DNA from 3 places in the Vreelandella vilamensis genome. Region 2 is predicted to be linked to each of the others. Evidence: predicted binding sites of a transcription regulator. Region 2 holds the regulator's gene; each other region holds the start of a gene.
What was found. Region 2 encodes sigma-54, which starts transcription at its own class of promoters, with help from an activator protein. Its sites were predicted from a motif close to TGGCACNNNNNTTGCTNT; they were not measured.
Positions count from the first base shown of each region.

Region 1 (2,271 bases), on a different contig from region 2:
ATCGGTGTCGTCTTGCGTCTCTGGCACCGTGTCATCTTTTTGAGACGGTTCGGGCTCGGTATCAGCGTGCTCGGGATCAGCGTGCTCTGCGGGCTTCTCATCCAGCGCTTCCTCGACTTTTTTGGTCCACTGGCGCACTTTATCGGCCATCTCCGCCGCCATGGGCTTCATTTGTGCTTTGAAGTCGTGATCGTAATCGTTAAGACCATCGCGCACGTTGTAATCACCGGTCGACCACAGCCGCCTAAGCGCTTTTCGCCGCAGCGCCGAGCTCACTCCGGGTGACATAAAAGCGCTGAAATCACTCCCTGCGGCTAACGTGTCGGGGTCAGGTAGCGTGTGATCCAAGCTTCCCGGCTCGAGCGGCGCGGTGGCCTCGTGTGTTTCATCGGCCGCATCACCTCCTTCTTCACTGCCCTCTTCCACCTGATGGAAACGTTCGGAATCCTTAAACTCATTTTCTGCGGACGTGACCGCCTTCTCAAGGGGAGGCGTTTCAACGCGCGACGGAGTGTCATCAGATACCTCGTCCACGGGCAAGCCGCGCTTGGCCCGCGACCAGCGTTCAAAACGGCTCATTGCGGATTCTCCTTGGTTGGCTGTTCTTTGGCACGGCCAGCCCCTTTGCGCTTTTTCTTGCGCCCTTCGGGTGGCGCCTCACCGTGGCGGGCAAGATACCCTTCGATCCACATCTGAATCGCCATCGGCATCGGCGCTTCCAGCACTTGCTGCTCGCCGTCCATCCAGCTCGCGGCGACGTCTTGGCTTGCGCTGATGGCATCAGGCGATGGGTCCTCCCCGGTAAACCCGGCACGCACAAATAAACGCGGTGCTTGCGAGGTTAGGTTAAAACGGTAAGCGGCGCGCTCGGTCATGGTCAGCTGCAGCCACAGCGTGTAAGGGCCTTCTTCGCCAGGCGTGAGCGAATCAATTCGCCATTGGCGCAGGCGAAACTTACCCACGTGCTTCTCTTCTGCCGTAAGCGTTACGCTCAGCGGCCGTGTATTGTCAGACATCACGCGATCTCTCCCGTCGGCAAGTGAAATCAAACACTAGGCTAGACAAGTAAGCACACAGGGCGCCATCATCGTCAATATCGACAATTTTACTCAAGTATTAAAATAAGCGAGGAACGCCGGATGCCCGCAATTGCGTTAAGTCATGCCCGCTTACCCGCCACCACGCAGGTGCAGGTGCTCGACGCCTACGGCGATACCCGCGAGCAGGCGATTGCCGCCGAGCGGGCGCTGACGATATACCTCAATAAGCGCGAAATCGTCACGCTGATGAGCCTTGGCGATGACCCGGAGGCGCTGGTTGTTGGCTACCTGCGCAATCAAGGGCTTTTGCGCCAAGCGGAAGACCTGATTGCCGTGCAAGTGGACTGGGACGTGGAAGCCGCGGTCGTCGCCACGCGCCATTTGCCCGACGACCTTGATGAGCGCTTAGGCCAGCGCACTGTGACCACCGGCTGCGGTCAAGGCACGGTATTTGGCAAGCTACTCGACCAGACCTCCCTCACGGCGTTACCGGAAACGCCGCTTGCGCAATCAACGCTTTACGCGTTATTGAAAAACCTCAACGCCTACAACGAAACGTACCGCAGCGCCGGCGCCGTTCACGGCTGCGCGCTGTGCCGTCAGGCCGAAGTGCTTGATTTCGTCGAAGACGTGGGCCGCCACAACGCCGTGGATACCCTTGCCGGGCGCCAATGGCTGCATGAAGCCGAAAGTAACGACGCCGATATATTCTACACCACCGGGCGTTTGACGTCGGAGATGGTGCTTAAAGTCGCCCAGATGGGCATCAGCGTGTTGGTATCGCGTTCCGGCGTGACGCAAAAAGGCGTCGAACTTGCCGAGCGCTTTGGCGTGATGCTGATCGCCCGCGCTAAAGGCAAAAATTTTCAAGCGCTCAACGCCGACGGCCGTCTGACGCTCGACGCCATTCCGCCGCGTCCACCCAAAGAGCGCAGCTCAAAAGAACTCTCAGCGCCAGCAATGGCTAACAGCGCTGACGCCACCACGGAGGCCCGTTCATGATCCCTGCAAGCGACATCACCGGCATGATTCTCGCCGGTGGCCAGGGCCGCCGCATGGGCGGCCGCGATAAAGGATTAGAGCCGTTTGCCGGCACACCGCTGGTTGAGCACGTGAGACTGCGCCTGCGGGGTCACGTGGCGGAGCTACTCGTCAACGCCAACCGTAACATCGACGCTTACCTCCCCTTCGCTGATCGTGTGATCGAAGACGCCGAGGGCGGTTTTCAAGG
Region 1 covers NZ_JARWAN010000008.1:19,905-22,175, forward strand. The annotation lists gene QC823_RS06625 (DUF3306 domain-containing protein) at 1-579, opposite strand, end outside; gene QC823_RS06630 (DUF3305 domain-containing protein) at 576-1,016, opposite strand; gene QC823_RS06635 (formate dehydrogenase accessory sulfurtransferase FdhD) at 1,140-2,042, shown strand; gene mobA (molybdenum cofactor guanylyltransferase MobA) at 2,039-2,271, shown strand, end outside.
Region 1: a site for sigma-54 is predicted at 1,067-1,084, ahead of QC823_RS06630 (DUF3305 domain-containing protein). Genes of this name have one in related genera too.

Region 2 (2,271 bases):
CTCACATCGTCTCCACAGACGTATACTTCCCGAGTGCCCCTCGGTAGGTCGTGTTGACGATAGGAGTATAGCACTGTGCAAACAGACAGCAAGGGCAACCGATGGATGCTACGCTTGTATCCACTCCCTTCGCGCTTCGCGACTCAGGAAGTGATTTTACGCGCTGTCGGATAATCCCCGCATCAATCAAAATCGTGGCACGTATTTTGCAGGCGGCATGCTTATTGCTAGTTGCACACAGGTTCAACGGGCCTTAGTGTGGAGCCTTTCTCTAGTGTAGTGGTTACCTGCGAATGGTCATGAAAGCGTCCCTTCAACTGCGTGTTGGTACCCAGCTAACGATGACACCTCAACTGCAACAGGCCATCGCCCTATTGCAGCTCTCGACGCTGGAACTTCGCCAGGAAATTCAGCAAGCACTTGATGCCAATCCGATGCTCGAGCAAGAAGAGGAATTCAGCGAGCAAGCCATCATCGAGCAGAAAGAAGCTGGCTGGGAGGACAACATCCCCAGCGAACTCTCCGTGGATAGTGAATGGTCAGATACCTATCAAGACTTCAGTAGCGCATTAAGTGGGGGCAGCAATGCCCACGATTTTGAACGTGACACGCCTAACCAAAGCCTGCAAAGCCACCTGATCTGGCAGCTGGCAATGACGGATTTTAGCTCACGCGAGCAGCTTATCGCGGAAACGTTGATCGACGCCGTGGACAATAATGGCTACCTGCTGCAGCCACTTAACGAACTACGCGATGGATTACGCCACCAGCACGTGGACGGAGTTAACCAGCGTGATATCGAAAGCGTCTTGCTTCGCCTCCAGCAGTTTGAACCTACCGGTGTGTTTGCTCGCGACTTGCGCGAATGTTTGATGTTACAGCTTGCCACCGTACCCGACGATACCCCCCTTTTAATCCCGGCTCGCAGGCTAGTGCGGCAGTTTTTAGAAGCGCTCGGCCGTGACGATCGACGCCTGTTAAAACGCCGCCTAAGCCTCGATGACGAGCAGCTCGATGACGTGATACAGCTCATCAGAAGTCTTGACCCACGTCCGGGCAGCACCTTTGGCAACGCCGAAAGCGGTTATGTAATACCCGATCTGGTCATTCACCATGATGAACAAGGCTGGCATTTAACCCTCAACCCTGACGCCATGCCCCGGCTGCGCATTCAGCCCGACTACGCTAGCTTGATCAAGCGTGCCGACAAAAGCCAAGACAACCAATTTCTCAAAGAACATTTGCAAGAAGCCCGCTGGCTAATCAAAAGCCTAACAAGCCGTAATGATACTTTGCTGCGCGTAGGACGCGAGATCATTGCGCGCCAGATTGACTTTCTTGAGTACGGCGAGGAAGCCATGAAACCGCTGATCTTGGCCGATATTGCAGAAGCTGTTGAGATGCACGAATCCACGATTTCACGCGTCACAACGCAAAAATACGTGCATACGCCGCGCGGTGTGTTTGAACTAAAGTACTTCTTCTCTAGCCAAGTCAGCGGCGGTCAAGAGGGTGAAGGCCACTCCAGCACAGCAATTCGCGCACGAATCAAAAAGCTAATACAGGAAGAACCGGCGAAAAAACCCCTATCGGACAGTCGACTCGTCACGCTTTTGAGTCATGAAGATATTAACGTGGCACGTCGCACCGTCGCGAAATACCGCGAAGCCATGGGCATTCCCTCTTCGAGTGAACGACGCCGATTACGCTAGTTAATCGGAATCTGCCGTAAAGGGCTTTGCTTAATAGAAAAAAGGGTTACAATCGAAAGACAGTCCGATAGATAAGGAGTACGTCAATGCAAGTCAATATCACCGGTCATCATGTAGAACTGACTGACGCCTTGCGTGACTATGTCAACGAAAAGCTGGCTCGTGTTGAGCGCCACTATGACAATATCACAACCGTTCAGGTGACGTTGTCGGTAGAAAAAGAGCGCCAGCAAGCCGCATGCACGCTTCATGCAGCCGGTGCAGATTTGCACGCTGAAGCAACCGATATCGACATGTATGCTGCTATCGATGCTTTGGCGGATAAAATTGATCGCCAACTCGTCAAACACAAAGAAAAAGCACAGGCACGCGCCCAAGGCGCTGGTGCACGGTAAGCTAATGACATTGGAAACGATACTCCCCCCGGAGCGCGTGCTTTACGATGTCCCTGGGGGCAGCAAAAAAAGGGTGCTGGAGTTCTTCAGCACCTTTATCGCCCAAAACACGCCCAGCCTTGATAGCCAAGAAGTGTTCAGCCGCCTAATAAGCCGTGAGCGGC
Region 2 covers NZ_JARWAN010000004.1:90,509-92,779, forward strand. The annotation lists gene QC823_RS03740 (RNA polymerase factor sigma-54) at 294-1,712, shown strand; gene hpf (ribosome hibernation-promoting factor, HPF/YfiA family) at 1,799-2,107, shown strand; gene QC823_RS03750 (PTS sugar transporter subunit IIA) at 2,112-2,271, shown strand, end outside.

Region 3 (2,271 bases), on a different contig from region 2:
GCCGGTCGTGGTGACCGGCCCTGGTCATTGGGTTAACCGTCGTAGGGGTAACCGTTGTAGGGATAACGTGTTGTGGTTACTCGGCCTCGGCTTGGCCGCCGCCACAGCTGCCTTGAACTACGTTGTAGTTGCCGCACTCCATGGGCTTGCGCCAGTCGCTGATCAGGTCACGCGAGCCTTCCAGGTAGTCAGACCAGGCATCGCCGGCCACGGTAGAGGGTGTCTGCCAGACGATGGAAAACTGGCCGTTGTCCTGGATTTCGCCGATCAATACCGGCTTGGTGATGTGGTGGTTGGGCATCATCGCCGCGTAGCCGCCGCTGAGGTTAGGCACGGTCACGCCGATAATCGCGTCTTTAACGGCGTCCACATCGGTAGTTTCAGCCTTGCGCACGGCTTCAGCCCACATATTAAAGCCGATGTAATGCGCTTCCATGGGGTCGTTGGTTACGGCCATCTCGTCGCCAGTATGCTCAATCCAAGCGTCGATGAAATCGTAGTTGGCGTCGGTATCCACGCTCATGAAGTAGTTCCACGCCGCCAAGTGGCCAACTAGCGGGCCGGTATCGATGCCCGACAGCTCTTGTTCACCCACGGAAAACGCCACTACCGGGATATCCGCCGCGTTGACCCCTTGGTTGCCCAGTTCGCGGTAGAAAGGCACGTTGGCATCGCCGTTGATGGTGGATACCACGGCGGTTTTCTTGCCTTCGTTACCGAACTGCTTGATCTCGGAAACGATGTTCTGCCAATCGGAGTGACCGAAAGGCGTGTAGTTGATCATGATGTCGTCGTCGCTGACGCCATGGCTTTTCAGGTAGGCATCGAGGATCTTGTTGGTGGTGCGCGGGTAGACGTAGTCGGTCCCCGCCAGCACCCAGCGCTCGACGCCGACGTTGTTCATCAGGTAGTCAACCGCGGGGATTGCCTGCTGGTTAGGCGCCGCACCTGTGTAGAAGACATTCTCGGAAGACTCTTCGCCCTCATACTGCACCGGGTAGAACAGCAGACCGTTAAGCTCCTCGACCACCGGCAGCACCGATTTGCGCGATACCGAGGTCCAGTTGCCGAAAATCACATCGACTTCTTCCTGCGCCAGCAGTTCGCGAGCCTTTTCGGCGAACAGCGGCCAGTTGGAGGCCGGATCCACCACCACCGCTTCCAGCTCGCGGCCGAGCAAGCCGCCCTCGGCGTTCTGCTGCTCGATGAGCATTTCGACGGTGTCTTTCAGCACCGTCTCGCTGATCGCCATGGTGCCGGAGAGCGAATGCAAGATACCGACTTTAATCGGGTCTTGCTCCTGGGCCATTGCCTGAGCGCTAGCGCCCATCACGGCGCTGGCCAGCACCGCCATGGCGACGCTTTTGGATAACGCGCTTTTCAGCAAGACAGGCTGACTGGAGGCACGCCTAGAAAAAGTGTTCTTGGAGAAAGCGTTCTTAAAGAAAGGCTTTTTGAAAGTCGTCATGGAAGACTCCTTGCACCCCGATAGCGGGCTTTTTGTGTGGGTGGTGAATCCGCAAAGCGGAAACAGTCACTAGCCCATAGACTTTGCAAGGAGCGCGCCATTTTGACGCAGATAATTTTTTAGCTTTTAAAATCAAGCTTTTGAGAAAAAATACAGCGCTGAACTAGCACCACTACGCACCTTAATCCAGCGCTATCACGCCCTAAAAAAAAAGCGCCGCCTGCACCCTATTTAGGCATTGCACCAAAACAGCAACGCCCGCTGGATAGCAGGCGTTGGCTTAAAGATCATGCGACACGTTAAAAGTGAAACTTCACCAACGCACTCACCGCGCTTTCGGTGTCCATTAAATCCTCACCGACACCGTATTTGTTATGCCAATAGGAATACTCGATACCGGCATAAAGTACGCCCGGATTGCCCGAGTAGTGGCCCAAGTCCCACTTCAACTGCGGATTAAAGTGGAAATCGGCTTTGTGGTCCGACGCGGCCGAGGAGTAATCGATGTAGCCGTCGAACAAAAAGCGTGAAGCCCCCAGCTCAAACGGCGCACCCCAGGTGAGCGTAGCCTGCCAGTCATCGCTGATTTCGCTGTTGTTAACGTAGTAAAATGCAGTGTTGAAGTAGATCGTTCCCGGTACGTCCCAGGCAAAACTCAACCCCGTTAACACGTTGGTAGCGTCAGTGCCTCCGCCAAACTCGTAGGTACCTGCCAGCGATATGTCTTTTAGCGCGCCGCGGCCTAGCTCCACATCACTGAGCCAGCTCAAACTCAGTGTGGGAGAGAATTCGCCGTAAAGGTC
Region 3 covers NZ_JARWAN010000027.1:7,440-9,710, reverse strand. The annotation lists gene urtA (urea ABC transporter substrate-binding protein) at 77-1,354, opposite strand; gene QC823_RS14010 (outer membrane protein OmpK) at 1,768-2,271, opposite strand, start outside.
Region 3: a site for sigma-54 is predicted at 1,551-1,568, ahead of urtA (urea ABC transporter substrate-binding protein). Genes of this name have one in related genera too.